Regions from separate parts of the Streptomyces sp. NBC_00569 genome, predicted to be linked through region 4. Evidence: riboswitches for the same ligand, from Rfam matches in the RefSeq annotation. Region 4 holds a riboswitch; each other region holds the start of a gene.
What was found. Region 4 has a riboswitch for cobalamin ahead of OHO83_RS33395 (cobalamin biosynthesis protein). Riboswitches for the same ligand answer to the same signal wherever they lie in the genome.

Region 1: another riboswitch for cobalamin. It lies ahead of OHO83_RS06530 (ABC transporter substrate-binding protein); the one in region 4 lies ahead of OHO83_RS33395 (cobalamin biosynthesis protein).
Region 2: another riboswitch for cobalamin. It lies ahead of OHO83_RS06515 (CbtB domain-containing protein); the one in region 4 lies ahead of OHO83_RS33395 (cobalamin biosynthesis protein).
Region 3: another riboswitch for cobalamin. It lies ahead of metE (5-methyltetrahydropteroyltriglutamate--homocysteine S-methyltransferase); the one in region 4 lies ahead of OHO83_RS33395 (cobalamin biosynthesis protein).

The regions. Positions count from the first base shown of each region.
Region 1 is NZ_CP107783.1:1,394,092-1,397,782, forward strand. Features, by position in the region: gene OHO83_RS06525 (FecCD family ABC transporter permease) at 1-48, opposite strand, end outside; gene OHO83_RS06530 (ABC transporter substrate-binding protein) at 198-1,265, opposite strand; cobalamin riboswitch at 1,337-1,534, opposite strand; partial or broken gene OHO83_RS46900 (2-hydroxypropyl-CoM lyase) at 1,636-1,815, shown strand; gene OHO83_RS06540 (dihydrolipoyl dehydrogenase family protein) at 1,887-3,311, opposite strand; gene trxA (thioredoxin) at 3,439-3,691, shown strand, end outside.
Region 2 is NZ_CP107783.1:1,389,803-1,393,493, forward strand. Features, by position in the region: gene OHO83_RS06495 (methyltransferase) at 1-103, shown strand, start outside; gene OHO83_RS06500 (histidine phosphatase family protein) at 180-770, shown strand; gene OHO83_RS06505 (hypothetical protein) at 793-1,185, opposite strand; gene OHO83_RS06510 (CbtA family protein) at 1,285-2,043, opposite strand; gene OHO83_RS06515 (CbtB domain-containing protein) at 2,064-2,285, opposite strand; cobalamin riboswitch at 2,324-2,468, opposite strand; gene OHO83_RS06520 (ABC transporter ATP-binding protein) at 2,560-3,372, opposite strand; gene OHO83_RS06525 (FecCD family ABC transporter permease) at 3,369-3,691, opposite strand, start outside.
Region 3 is NZ_CP107783.1:8,815,531-8,819,221, reverse strand. Features, by position in the region: gene OHO83_RS39830 (TetR/AcrR family transcriptional regulator) at 1-199, opposite strand, end outside; gene OHO83_RS39825 (sugar O-acetyltransferase) at 211-792, opposite strand; gene OHO83_RS39820 (hypothetical protein) at 872-1,198, opposite strand; partial or broken gene OHO83_RS47125 (3-hydroxyacyl-CoA dehydrogenase family protein) at 1,520-1,815, shown strand; cobalamin riboswitch at 1,988-2,211, shown strand; gene metE (5-methyltetrahydropteroyltriglutamate--homocysteine S-methyltransferase) at 2,376-3,691, shown strand, end outside.
Region 4 is NZ_CP107783.1:7,424,077-7,427,767, forward strand. Features, by position in the region: gene OHO83_RS33390 (cobyric acid synthase) at 1-798, opposite strand, end outside; gene OHO83_RS33395 (cobalamin biosynthesis protein) at 795-1,736, opposite strand; cobalamin riboswitch at 1,848-1,989, opposite strand; gene OHO83_RS33400 (hypothetical protein) at 2,100-2,321, opposite strand; gene OHO83_RS33405 (inorganic phosphate transporter) at 2,337-3,611, opposite strand.

The DNA.
Region 1 (3,691 bases), 6.0 Mb from region 4:
CCCGATGTCGGCCGGGCCGATGGTGATGGCCAGCGCCACGGACGCCATGAGCACCGCGAAACCGGTCGGCCAGGCGAGCACGCCGCGCACCGTGAGAAGCCGCTTCGGGGTGGCGGGTGAAGGCGCCGCCTCAGGGGACGCCTCGGGCGCCGTCTCAGGGGACGACGCCTGAGAGGGTGGGGGCGACGCTTCCACGCTCATCCGGCGAGGCCGAACGCCCGCAGTTTCGCGGCGACTTGCTCCACGCCTTCCACGGTACGGATGGTCGGGTTCATGGCCTGCCCGCTGAGCAGCACGTACCGCTTCTTCCTCACGGCGGTCATGTTCTTGGTCACAGGGTCGGACTCGAGGAACTCGATCTTCTTGGCGGCGGATTCGGCGGTCTGTGAGCGGCGCGTGAGATCGCCGATGACGAGGACGTCCGGGTCCCGGTCCGCGACCGTCTCCCAGTTGATCTGGGGCCATTCGTCGCGGGTGTCGTCGAAGACGTTCTTCGCCCCCACCTCACGGGTGATGACGCCGGGCGCGCCGCAACAGCCCGCCATATAAGGGGAGTCGGAGTTGGCGAACCAGTACAGCAGGGTCGTCCGGGAGGCGTCGATGCCGCCGGTCGCCTTCCTCACGCGGGCCTTGAGTGCGGAGACGAGCCGCTCACCCCGTTCACGCACATCGAAGACGGCGGCGAGGTCGCGGACTTCGCCGTAGACGGTCTCCATGCCGAGGGTCTTGGTACGGGCACCGTCGCCGCCACCACTGTTGTCCTTGCCGGCGCAGTCGGAGGGCGAGAGGTACGCCGGTACGCCCAGCTTCGCGAACTGATCCCGTGGCGCCACTCCGCCCTTGCTCAGAGTCGCGCCGAACGAGGCGGCGACGAAGTCGGGTTCGGCGTCCAGGACCTTCTCGAAGGACGGATAGCGGTCGGCGAGCCGCTCGACCTTCGCGTTCTCCTTCTCCAGCCCCTTCATCACGGGGTCCGTCCAGGTCCCCGTGCCGGCCATGCGGTCACCGAGGCCGAGGGCGAGCATGATCTCGGTCGAGCCCTGGTCGAGGGAGACGGCGCGCCTGGGCGCCGCCTTCACCTCGACCCGCGTACCGCAGTTGTCGAGGACGACCGGATAGCCGGCGGCGCTCCCCTGGGTCGCGGGTGTGCGGGCGGATCCACCACCTCCGCAGGCGGCCAGGACGAGCGTCGCGGCGAGACAGAGCGCGGCACGGGGTATGAGGCGAACGGAGCCACTGCACGTGGCGGGGTGCGCGAAGGGCACGGGGACTTCCTCGATGTCGAGGGCTCATGCGCGGAGCCCGGTCGCACGGTCTCCCCCGCCGCCCCGACCGGAGCCCGCGAAGGCTGCCAGCAGGTCTTCGGACTCGGGATCCCGCGGACGGTGCGCCTTCCCGGACCGCGTGCGGTCCAGTGGCCGATGCCCCGCCCGTCACCCTCACCGCTGCGCGTCAGCTCCGGATTCGCACCGGATTCCCTGACACATACCTGTCCGAGCTCCCGCAATGCGGGGCAGACGGGCATGAGTTCGACTGGCCTTGGAAAGCTACCACGGCCCCCGAATGCAGACGGCGGCCCCTTCTCGCACGGTGCCCGCGGTGCGGGACGGGCTCGCGCCGGACAGCCGCGCGCTGCCCGGCGCCGGTGAGGCAGCGGCCCTGCTGCGCAAGGGACTTGAGGCGATCCCCGCCGAGCGGCTCTGGGTCAACCCCGACTGCGGGCTGAAGACCCGCGGCCGGCCCGAGACCCGCGCCTCCCTGGAGAACCTGGTCGCGGCGGCCCGTACGGTCCGCCGCGAACTCTCCGCGTCCTGACCCCGGGGTGAGACTGTCCGGGCGGGGGGCATCGTGTCTCGCCCGGACAGCCACGCGCAGAGGGACATCCCTCAGCCACGATACGTCTCCAGCAGCCTCAGCCACACCTCGCTCACCGTCGGATACGACGGGACCACGTGCCACAGACGGTCGATCGGGACCTCGCCCGCGACGGCGACCGTCGCCGAGTGGACGAGTTCGCCGACGCCCGGACCGACGAAGGTGACGCCCAGGAGGACCTCGCGGTCGAGGTCGACGATCATGCGGGCGCGGCCCCGGTAGTCGTCGCCGTACAGGCCGGCGCCCGCCACCGAGGCGATGTCGTAGTCGACGGCGCGGACGCGGTGGCCCGCCGCCTCGGCCTCCGCGAGGGTGAGCCCCGCCGAGCCCGCCTCGGGGTCGGTGAAGACGACCTGCGGGACGGCGGAGTGGTCGGCGGTCGCCGCGTGGGCGCCCCAGCGGTCCGTCTCCAGGAGCGGGACGCCCTGGGCGCGGGCGGCGATGGCCGCGCCCGCGATCCGTGCCTGGTACTTGCCCTGGTGGGTGAGGAGCGCGCGACGGTTCACGTCCCCGACCGCGTACAGCCAGGTGCTGCCCTCGACGCGGAGACTGTCGTCGACGGGGAGCCATGAGCCGGGTTCGAGGCCGACGGTCTCCAGGCCGATGTCCTCCGTGCGGGGCGCGCGGCCCGTGGCGAAGAGGATCTCGTCGGACTCCAGGGTCGATCCGTCGTCCAGGGTGGTGACGACGGTGCCGCCCTCCCGGGTGACTTCCTTGACGGAGACGCCGGTCCGCACGTCCGCGCCCGCCTCGGCGAGGGCCTGCATGACCAGCTCACCGGCGAAGGGCTCCATCCGGGACAGCAGCCCCGACCCGCGTACGAGCATCGTGACCTGCGAGCCGAGGGCCTGCCAGGCCGTGGCCATCTCCGCGGCGACGACTCCGCCGCCCACGACGACGAGGCGGCCCGGCACCTTCTGCGCGCTGGTGGCCTCGCGGCTCGTCCACGGCTCGACGTCGGCCAGGCCGGGGAGGTCGGGGAGCGCGGCGCGTGTGCCCGTGCAGACCGCGACGGCGTGGCGGGCCGTGAGGACGTGCTCGGTGCCGTCGGGCCCGATGACGGTGACCCGGCGGATGCCCGTGATACGCCCCTTGCCCCGGTAGAGGTCGGCGCCGATGGACTCCAGCCAGCTCACCTGGCCGTCGTCCTTCCAGTGCGAGGTGTACTCATCACGGCGAGCGAGGACGGCGGGCGCGTCCAGAGGACCCTGCACGGACTCCCGCAGGCCCGGCAGGCGCCTCGCGTCGGCCTGGGCGATGACCGGGCGCAGCAGGGCCTTGCTCGGCATGCACGCCCAGTAGGAGCACTCGCCCCCGACCAGTTCGCTCTCCACCACCGCGGCACTGAGGCCCGCCGCGCGGGCCCGGTCCGCGACGTTCTCCCCGACCGGCCCGGCGCCCAGAACCACCACGTCGTATGTGTTCTCATCCGTCATGGGCCCCAGTGTGGTCGCAGGTGTGCGTCGGGGCCACACGGGTACGCGCGCGGAATACGTCCATTACCGGGACCGTTGTGAAAAGCGGCTTCAGCACCGCAACCAGGAAGCAGGAAGAGGGCACATCATGAGCAGCACCACCGTGGAGCTCACCAAGGAGAACTTCGACCAGACGGTCACGGACAACGGGTTCGTGCTGATCGATTTCTGGGCGTCGTGGTGCGGGCCGTGCAAGCAGTTCGCGCCCGTCTACGAGAAGGCTGCGGAAGCCAACCCGGACCTGGTATTCGGGAAGATCGACACGGAGGCCCAGCCCGAGCTCGCGTCGGCGTTCGGCATCCAGTCGATCCCGACGCTGATGATCGTCCGTGACCAGGTCG
Region 2 (3,691 bases), 6.0 Mb from region 4:
CGTGAAGCTGCGGCGCCTGTTCGGCAACAGTGAACTCATCGCCAGCGACCCGAAGTTCGTCGTCCTGCGCGCCGTCAAGAAGGAACGCGATACGCGTCCGTAGGCGCGCCGAGCGCGACGAGGGGGTGGACGCGCGGGCCTGGCGCGTCGCCCCGTACATCAAGGAGAGGGCTCAACCCGTGACCAGCCGCGTCACCTTGATCTCTGCCGCGATGAGCCGGGCTCTGCGGGAGGCCCGGTTCGACGACGGGTGCTCGCTCGACCCGAGCGCCGCGGCGCGTGCGCGGGCGGCGGCCGGCGGCCTTCTCGCGGCCGACCGGCTGTCGGTGTCCCCCACCGTGCGCTGCCGGGAGACAGCGGAGGCCCTCGGCCTCGATGCCCTCGAGACACCGGAGCTGGCCGGGCTCGACGTGGGCCGTTGGCGGGGCCTGACCCTCGCCGAGGTGAGCGCCGAGGACCCGGCCGGCATCGCGCTCTGGCTCTCCGACCTCGGCGCCGCGCCGCACGGCGGGGAGTCCATACGTGGCCTGTGCGAACGGGTCGCGCGCTGGCTGGAGTCGTCGGCGGAGTTCGACGGACGGACGCTCGCCGTGGTGGAGCCGGAGGTCGTGCGGGCTGTGGCCGTCAAGATCCTCGACGTGCCCGGCCCGGCGTTCTGGCGGCTCGACGTACCGCCCCTGACGGCGACCGACGTCAGCGGTCGCTCCGGGCGCTGGAACCTTCGGCTCGGGCGGGCGCTGGGCCCGTCGGAGGACGGCGCCGGGGGCTGACCCGTACTGGGCGCCTCACCCTCTACTGGTTCGACGGTGAACAGCATTCCTCGCCAACTGCCCCCGGTGGAAGGCCTGTTGACTCCCGATGGCGCAGGAGCAGTGCCGCGAGCGCACACCGCAGACAGTCGGTGTCCGTCGCTCCCGCAGGTTCGCGTGCCTCGCCGCCACGGCCCGCACTCCCCCTTCGGTCGCGCGGGCCGTGGCAGCCGTGCGACGGGCAGCCGACCAGCGCCTCGATCTCCCGCAGCAGCTCCTCACTCTCCTTCACGCGCTGCGCCAGGACGCGTACACGAGCACTCTGGCCGCCGATCTGCCGTCTGCTGGCGATCAGTTGCTCGTACTCCTCCAGGGTCAGCGCGACCGCCTCGCGGCCGCCGAGTGTGATGTGGCGCGGTTGGGGGTGTCTGGCCACGCGGGTCTCCGCCCTCGGAAGAAAGCGAGAGGGCCGACCGGAAGGTTCCGGCGGCCCTCTGCGCTTGATCGCCTGCCTGGGTCCTGTGGCGCGGTTCTCTCAGTGGGGTACGGGAGTTGCGGCGCCGGATGGGACGGCCCCGGCGCGCGGAGCGAGCTGACGCTGCGCCAACTCGCCGAAGATCAGGCCGAATCCGGTCCACAGAGTGAGCTGGATGGCGAGGGCCGAGGTGCGGAACCGCCACAGCAGCGCTGCGGGGAAGTCCTTCGGCACCTCGTTGACGACCGGCAGGAAGGCGTACGCGAGCCCGATCGCGAGGACGAAGAACCCGACCGCCGCCACAGTGGCGTACCAGGTGCCCAGGCGGGGAACGAGCCGTTTGCCGATGATCACCGCGGCGACGGCGAGGAGCACGCTGAGCAGCATCATCAGGAAGTACAGCGTCGTGCGTTTGCTGATGGTGCCGGGATCGCCGACGGACGGCGGGTTGGCGGGGTACTTCAGGAACGGCACGACATACACGGCGAGCAGGGCCGTGCCGGAGAGCAGGAGGGCCGTGGCCCGTGGGGTGAAGCGGCCGACGCGGCCGAGCGCGAAGCAGTACGCGAGGGCGGCCATGCCGCCGAAGGCGACGCCGTAGAGCAGGATGCCGGTGGCGAGGCCCGCGGTGGACTGCAGGCTGCGGCTGACGAGTTCGACCTCGTGGTGGTGCGCGGGTGCGTGGGCCTCCTCGTAGCCGATGGCGCTGTCGACGCTGGGTTCGCCGAGGAGGTAGGCGACGACGAGGGCGAGCAGACCGGCACCCAGGCCGGCGAGCATGCCCCGTACGAGGAGGTTTCTCACTGTTGCGGAGTTCATGAGCTTTGTGGCGTCCCTCGTCAGTGGCAGGGGAAGCCGAGCAGGTGGCGGGCGTCGTGCACCCATTCATGAACGCTCTCGCCGGAGACGACGGCGGTGGCGCCCTGTTCGGCGCCGACGAAGTAGAGCAGGACCAGCATCAGGATGCCGAAGAAGGCTGCCCAAGGGGCAATCGCCTTCAGGGGCAGCGCTGCGGGAAGAACGGGGGTGGTGGCTGTCGGCTGAGCGACGGTCTGCGCCATGGCAGGACCTCCTCTGGGAGTTCGCGTCCCATCTCGGTGGTGCACAAGTACGACAGCTGCGGGTCTGACTCGCGAGGTCCCCGCCCGTCCGGGCGAGTGGCTCGTCTCACAGTGGCGCGACCGTGCCGGATTCCCACCGGCTTCCGCGTTGCCATCGTCAATATCGGTCAGACCGTACCGCGTAAGGGGCGCACGGCCAAGACCGGGCCGCCCGCCGTGATCTTGGTCATGGTCGCTGCCCACGAAGCCTTGCGTGCGGTACGGCAGTGCCGCCTCAGGGAGCGGGCGTTCTCAGGAACCGGATGTACGGGGCCTCCCCCTGCTCGGTGGTGGCCGGGAAAACGGTCGCGCGCACTCCGTAGACCCGCGCTATGAGCTCTTCGGTGAGTACGTCACAGGGCGCGCCGGCAGCGATCACCCGCCCCTGCCGGAGGACGACGAGCTGGTCGCAGTACATCGCGGCCAGGTTGAGGTCGTGCAGGGCGATGACGCTGGTGAGCCGGAGTTCCGCGAGCAGGTCGAGGAGGTCCAACTGGTGCTGGATGTCCAGGTGGTTGGTCGGCTCGTCCAGAAGGAGTTCGCGTGGTCGTTGCGCGAGGGCACGGGCGATCTGGACGCGCTGGCGCTCACCGCCGGAGAGGGTGTGCCAGTGCCGGTGGGCCCGGTCGGTGAGATCGGTGCGGGCGAGCGCGGAACGTACGGCCTCCTCGTCCTGTGCCGACGGTGGCATCCATGCCTTGCGATGGGGGACGCGCCCCAGACGCACGACGTCCTCGACGGTCAACTCGACCTGCGTGTCGGCCTGTTGCTCGACCACGGCGACGCGGCGCGCGAAGTCCCTGCGGCGGACGGCGCTCAGCGGTGAGCCGTCCAGGGTCACCACTCCGGCCTGGGGGGTGAGGATGCCCGCGAGCAGGCGCAGGAGCGTGGTCTTGCCCGAGCCGTTGGGTCCGATGAGGCCCGTGATGCCTCCGGGCGCCGGGTGCACGCTCACGCCGTCCAGGATGAGGTGTCCGCCGGTTTCGCGGCGGACCCGGTCGGCCCGCAGCCCGTCGGCGGTGGTGGTGCGCATCGTCGGGACGGTCATCGGCGCAGGCTCCGGGTGCGGTACAGGACGAGGACGAAGGCCGGTACGCCGATCAGCGAGGTCACCACACCGACCGGCACCTCCTGCGGGTCGAGGACGGTACGGGCGAGCGTGTCGACCCACACGAGGAAGACCGCGCCGGCCAGCGCGGTCACCGGCAGCAGCCGAGCGTGAAGCGGACCGGCTAGGGCCCGCGCCGCATGCGGCAGCACCAGGCCGACGAAGCCGATCGCGCCGGCCGAGCTGACCAGTGCCGCCGTGAGCAGGGCGGTCGTGCACAGCAGGACCAGGCGGGTGCGGGCCACGTTCACGCCGAGCG
Region 3 (3,691 bases), 1.4 Mb from region 4:
CGTCGGCGAACCGGGTGAAGGCCTCGCGCAGCAAGTCATCGATGCCGGCGAAGTGGTAGGTCATCGAGCCGAGCGGCACGTCGGCGCGTAAGGCGATCTTGCGGTGGGAGACCCCGGCGACGCCCTCTTCGGCGATGTGGTCGAGGGTGGCGGCGAGGATGCGCTCGCGCCGCTGCGGGTCCGTGCGTCCGGTGGCCATGGGGGCGCCGGTCAAAGGGTGCGGACGGGGCGGGCGGGGTTGCCGACGGCCACGACGTTCGCCGGGACGCCCTTGGTGACCACGGCTCCGGCGCCGATGACGGAGTTGTCCCCGATGGTCACTCCGGGGCACACGATGACCCCGCCGCCGAGCCAGACGTTGTCGCCGATGGTGATGGGCAGCGCGGCTTCCAGCTTGTCGCGGCGGGGCTGCGGCTCCACCGGGTGGGTGGGGGTGAGGAGTTGGACGTTGGGGCCGATCTGGCAGTCCTCGCCGATGATGATCCGGGCGACGTCGAGTGCGGTGAGGTGGTAGTTGACGAAGGTGCGGGCACCGATGGTGATGTTGCTGCCGTAGTCGACGTACAGCGGCGGCCGCACCTCGACGCCCTCCCCCACGGACTCGAGCAGGTCGGCCAGGATCGGCCGGGCCTTGTCGGCGTCCTCGAGGAAGGCGTCCTGGTAGTGGGCGGCCAGCCGCATCGCCCGCCGTTGACGCCGGGCGATCTCCGGATCGTCGGCGATGTAGAGGTCACCCGCGAGCATGCGCTCCAGGTTCGTCCGCGGGTCGTCGGCAAAGTGGTCCGTCGTCATGCGTACGATCGTACACTCCGGAATGTACGAACGTACGCTCCCGATCGGCGCGCCACTCGGCGCAGGGTGTCCGGCCCGGCTAGCCCGGCTGCCGCATCAGCATGTCCCGGACCGCGATGCCGTAGTGCGTGCGCAGGCGGCGCAGTTCCCACAGACCGACCGCGGTCACCGAGACCGGGGCACCGAGCACGAGCAGTACCCGGAGCGGGCCCGGCACACCCGCGTAGGCACCCGTGAACAGGTCGACGAGCGTCATCTCCCAGACCAGCGCCATGGCCAGCAGCGGCGGCACGGTCTCGTGGATGTCCGCGGTGCGGAAGTGTTCGGAAGCACCGAGTGAGCCCTCCGAGCTTTCCGCTCCTGTGACCGGATCCCGAGAATCGTGCGCGAACTCTTCACGACTCACACGCGCACCTCACTGCAACTCGGCTCCTGCACAGGCGAGTTGGTGCGTGTAGATCAACGGTCGGCATACTCCTGTGAGAGATCGGCGGACCCTCGGGGAGTGGCGGCGCGGGTCTCAAGTGCCATGCGTGCCGACGTACCGTACCGAGGTCTGTGCACGGGTCGACCTCGACACCGTCGTCTGCGAAGCAGATGCCACAGCCGCCGAGGGCGCACGCGACCGAATCGTCACCTCGCTCGAAAAGGCCGCGCGAAAGAGCAAGTTGACGATCGAAGAGGCGCGCACGGCCACGGACCGCATCACCTTCACCGACCTCCTGGACACCTCCTGTCGGCGATCCGCGCGACCGAGTCCGGCTTCGCCAACCCGACCGACGTCGACCACGGCATGGAACTCGGCTGCGCTCACCCCATGGGCCGGCTGTGGCTCGCGGACCTCATCGGCCTCGACACCGTCGCCGCCATCGCGAAACCCCTCTACTAGGAATTCAAGGAACCGCTCTACGCGCCGCCGACACGCTTCAACACATAGTCGAGGCATGCCTGTTGGGCCGCAAGACAGGCCGCTGCTTCCACGAGTACGAGCGAGAAGGCACCGTCAACGACCACCAGGGCTGAGGGGCCCGGGTACCGCATCCGGATTGAGGGCCGGAGGCGGTCGGAGCGCGGGGCGGGAACCAGACCGGATTCCGGTTCCCGCCCCTCTTTCGTGGTCCGACCCTCCGCCGACGTGCCTCACCTCACCATCCGCATCCTGGACCGGTCCGCTCGTGTGTCAGCGGCACCCCGTAGGGTGACCGGTGCAGCTGGTTCGCCCCGTCCGCCAGACGGGATGCGTCGCAAGAGGGAACCCGGTGGGAATCCGGGACTGCCCCGCAGCGGTGAGTGGGAACGACCGCCGTCATACGCACTGGGCCCGAGGAACGGGACCTGGGAAGCGACGGCCAGTAGGAGCCTCGTACGACACGAGGCGCGCCCGCGAGTCCGAAGACCTGCCAACTGCCCGTGCGCGTATGACGCGTGCGCGGACATCCCGGTGACCTCGTGGGCGGGTCGGCGTACATATCGAGCGGATGACCGCGCCTTTGCCGCGCGAGGTCGTGCCGCCGGTCTGTCACTCCCTTCTGGCCGCGTGAGTCTTCGGGATCTCAGGGATACGTCTCTCGAAGGAGAACTCCGTGACCACCAAGACCACAGCCGCGGGAGCACGGGCCACCGTGTACGGCTACCCCCGCCAGGGACGGAATCGCGAACTCAAGAAGGCGATCGAGGGCTACTGGAAGGGCCGCGTCTCCGCCGACGCCCTTCGGGACACAGCCGCCGACCTGCGCCGCAAGAACTGGCAGGAACTCGCCGGCGCCGGCATCGAGGAAGTCCCCACGGGCGACTTCTCGTACTACGACCACGTCCTGGACACCACCGTCATGGTCGGTTCGATCCCCGAACGCCACCGCACAGCTGTCGACACAGACGCCCTGGACGGCTACTTCGCCATGGCGCGCGGCACGCAGGATGTCGCGCCGCTGGAGATGACGAAGTGGTTCGACACCAACTACCACTACCTGGTGCCGGAGCTGGGCCCGGACACGGTGTTCTCCTCGGACTCGACCAAGCAGGTGTCCGAGCTCGAGGAGGCCCTCTCCCTGGGACTCGCCGCCCGCCCCGTCCTGGTCGGCCCGGTCACGTATCTGCTGCTCGCCAAGCCCGCGCCGGGCGTCGCGGCCGACTTCGACCCGCTCACTCTGCTCGACCGGCTGCTTCCCGTGTACGCAGAGGTCCTCGCCGACCTGCGCGCCGCGGGCGCCGAGTGGGTTCAGCTCGACGAGCCCGCACTCGTCCAGGACCGCACACCGGCGGAGCTGAACGCCGCCGCCCGCGCCTACCGCGACCTGGGCGCCCTCAGCGACCGGTCCAAGCTGCTGGTCGCCTCGTACTTCGACCGGCTCGGCGACGCCCTGCCGGTCCTGGCCAAGGCCCCTGTCGACGGTCTGGCCCTGGACTTCACCGACACCGCGGCCGCCAACCTCGACGCCCTCGCCGGCGTCGGTGGCCTGCCCGGCAAGCGCCTGGTGGCGGGCGTCGTCAACGGTCGCAACATCTGGGTCAACGACATGGAGAAGTCCCTCGCCACGCTCGGCACGTTGCTGGGACTGGCGGACCGGGTCGACGTGGCCGCCTCCTGCTCCCTGCTGCACGTCCCCCTCGACGCCTCCCTGGAACGGGACGTCGACCCGCAGATCCTGCGCTGGCTCGCCTTCGCCCGCCAGAAGACCAACGAGGTCGTCACCCTCGCCAAGGGCCTGACCCAGGGCACCGGTGCGATCACCGCGGAACTGTCAGCCAACCGCGCAGACCTCGCCTCCCGCGCAGGGTCGTCCCTGACACACGACCCCGCGGTGCGGTCCCGCGCCGCCGCCGTCACGGACACCGACGGTCACCGCCCGCAGCCGTACGCCGAGCGGGCCGCCGCCCAGCGTGCCCACCTCGGCCTGCC
Region 4 (3,691 bases):
CACGGCGACGCGCAGCACGTCCTCGCCGACGGGCGCCGTGGTCTGTGACTCGCGCACGGAGCCGCGCAGCGACACGCGCAGCCCGTCCTCCTCGTCGATGCCGAGTCCGTGCTGGAAGGGGAGCACTCCGTACGTGGCCCGTCCGGTCAGGTCCTTGAGCATGTCGAGGCCGGGCTCGAGCAGGGAGACGTCCCCGCGGAACTTGTTCACCAGATAGCCGGCCAGCAGCTCCTGGTCCTCGGGCGCGAGCAGCGCCGTCGTGCCGAAGAACGACGCGAAGACGCCGCCGCGGTCGATGTCGCCGACCACGAGCACGGGCAGCCGCGCGGCCCGCGCGATCCCCATGTTGACGATGTCGGTGCGGCGCAGGTTGATCTCGGCGGGAGAGCCCGCCCCTTCACAGATCACGGCGTCATAGCTGCCCCGGAGTTCCTCCAGGCATCCCACGACGGTGTCCAGGAGCGCGGCCTGCCGCCCCCCGTGGTAACCACGGGCGCTCAACTCGCCCACCGGCCTGCCCATGAGCACCACCTGGCTGCTCCGGTCACTGCCCGGCTTCAGCAGTACGGGGTTCATCAGGGCGCTCGGCTCGACGCGGGCGGCCTGCGCCTGCATGGCCTGCGCACGGCCGATCTCGGCGCCCTCGCGCGTCACGAAGGAGTTGAGGGACATGTTCTGTCCCTTGAACGGCGCGACCTTCACCCCCTGGCGCACCAGCCACCGGCAGATGCCGGCGGTGACGACGCTCTTCCCGGCATCGGACGTGGTCCCTGCCACCAGCAGTCCGCCACCACTCACGACTTCCCCCTCCGCAACAGTGCCCGCCCGGCGACACACACGCCGAGGGCCAGCCAGCTCACGCGCCGCGAGAGCCGCGCCGCCCGCTCGACGTCGGCGGTCTCCACGGACCGGCCCGACGCGTTCAGCACGGGCCGGTTCTCGACCCGCCCGCCGTACGACAACGTGCCCCCGAGCCGCACCCCGAGCGCCCCCGCGAACGAGGCCTCGACGACACCGGCGTTGGGGCTCGGGTGCAGCCGCGCGTCCTCGCGCCACGCGGTGAGCGCGCCGCGCGGACGGCCGCCCGCGACCGCGGCGAGCACGCCGGTCAGCCGCGCCCCCGGCCAGCCGGCCACGTCGTCGAGGCGCGCGGACGCCCAGCCGTAACGGCGGTACCTGGCCGACTTGTGCCCGACCATGGCGTCCAGGGTGTTCACGGCGCGGAAGGCGACGAGCCCGGGGACCCCGGCGACGGCGCCCCACACGAGCGCGCCCACGACGGCGTCGGAGGTGTTCTCGGCTACGGACTCGACGACGGCCCGCGCGATCCCGTCCGCGTCCAGGGCCTGCGGGTCACGCCCGCACAGATGCGGCAGCCGCTCGCGTGCCGCGTCCACGTCACCGGCGGCCAGCGCGCCCCCGATGGCGCGCGCCTCGCGCCCCAGCGACGTACCGCCGACCACAGCCCAGGTGGCGGCGGCGGTCAGTGCGAGGGAGGCGGCGGGGGAGCGGCGCACGGCGCGCGCGGCGAGGCCACCGGCGACGGCGGCGCCCCCGGCGCACACGGCGGTGTGCAGCGCGCCCCACCCGCGGTGGTCGCTCCACAGCACTCGCTCGACGGCGCCCGCGGCCCGCCCGAACGCGGCGACCGGATGCCCGCGGCGCGGATCGCCGAACAGGAGGTCACCGAGGAGTCCGGCGGCGCTGCCGTACGCGAAGACGCGCTCGGCTCGCACGGTCAGCCCGCCGCTACGGCGAACGGAACCCTTGTACTCGTTCTCGGCGGGAGCACCCGCAACTGGCAGCCGCGCATGGCGATATGTCCTCACTCAGGGTGTCCACGCCCTGGTTGGAAGAGACCGGCGGCGAGAGTTCCTGGCTCGCGGGGATCACTCCCCGGTGACAGTGGCGGGACCGCGCCGGATTCGCACCGGCTTCCTCTCCTGCTGCCGTAGATGGCCCCGGAAGTCCACCACGCTCCGCGAACGCCCGTCAACTTGCCGTTGACCTGCGAAGGGAGAGTGTGCTGAGGCACACACGAAGCGGGGTGCGGGACGCCTTCGCGTCCCGCACCCCGCACTCCTGCCGGTTACCTCCGGTCAGGCGACGATCAGGAAGATCCCGTACCCGACGGCCGCCGCGCACAGGGCGAAGCAGGCGTACGCGCCGGAGACGGCCAGCGCCGCCGAGTTGCCCTGGGCCGCCGCGGACTCCCGCTTGGTGAGGCCGACGATGCCGAGGGTGAACAGGCCCACGAGGGCCACCGTGATCACGAGGCTGACTCCGAACACGGAGCCGAGTGCTGCCCAGTCGATGTGCATAGCGCTGCTGCTTCCTTAGACCGTGGCCGGTCGCGCGGGCTCCGCGGAGGGCGGGGCGGGCGAGGCGGGAATGGTGGTCTTCACGTCGGTGTCCAGGCCGGCGACCGTGCCGGTGGGCGGCGGGGTGACGGCCGCGATCGCGGTGGTCACGACGCCTGCGGGCTCGTCCGGGACGTCGGCGCCGTCGATGTCGTCGTCCGTGACGTTCGTGTGGTCGATCGAGTTGCGCCGCGACAGCGCCCAGATGGTGCCCGCGCCGGCGATCAGGAGCAGCGCGGTGACGGCGACGCCCCACGAGCCCTGCTTGGTGAGGAACTCGGCGCCCGCACCGACCAGACCGGCGGCCGGCAGGGTCAGGCCCCAGGCGATGAACATGCGGGTCGCGGTCGACCAGCGGACGACGCCGCCCTTGCGGCCGAGGCCCGAGCCCATCACGGCGCCGGAGCAGACCTGCGTCGTGGAGAGCGAGAAGCCGATGTGCGAGGAGGCGAGGATCGCGGTCGCGGCGCTGGTCTGGGCGGCGAAGCCCTGCTGCGGCGCGAGGTCCGTGAGGCCCTTGCCCATGGTGCGGATGATGCGCCAGCCGCCGAGGTAGGTGCCGAGCGCGATGGCCGTACCGGCCGAGACGATGACCCACATCGGGGGGTTCGCACCGGGGTTCAGGACGCCGCCCGTGATCAGGGCGAGCGTGATGATGCCCATCGTCTTCTGCGCGTCGTTCGTGCCGTGCGCCAGCGAGACCAGGCCCGCGGAGGCGATCTGCCCGGCGCGGTAGCCCTTGGCGGTCGCCTTCTGGTCGGTCTTGCTGCCTATCCGGTACGTGAGCCGGGTGGCCAGCATCGCGGCGATGCCCGCCACGAGCGGCGCGGCGACGGCCGGGAGGAGGATCTTGGTGACGACGGTGCCGCCGTCGATCGACGACCAGCCCATCGACATCACGGCGGCACCGATGAGGCCGCCGAAGAGAGCGTGGGAGGAGCTGGAGGGGAGCCCCACCAGCCAGGTCAGGAGATTCCAGAGGATGGCGCCCACCAGCGCCGCGAAGATGACCTCGGTCTTGAGACCGTCCTCGTTGATGATGCCGCCGGAGATCGTCTTGGCGACCTCCACGGAGAGGAAGGCTCCGACGAGGTTCAGCACGGCGGACATGGCCACCGCCGTCTTGGGCTTGAGGGCGCCGGTCGAGATGGTGGTGGCCATCGCGTTGGCTGTGTCGTGGAAACCGTTCGTGAAATCGAACACGAGAGCGGTGACGATCACGATCCCGAGGAGAAGCGTGATGTGTTCCATTTACCCAGGCTTCTGTTGGACGTCAGTGGCTCGGCGACCGTAGGCAATCTGAGTGAACGGAAGATGAACTGGGGCGGGCG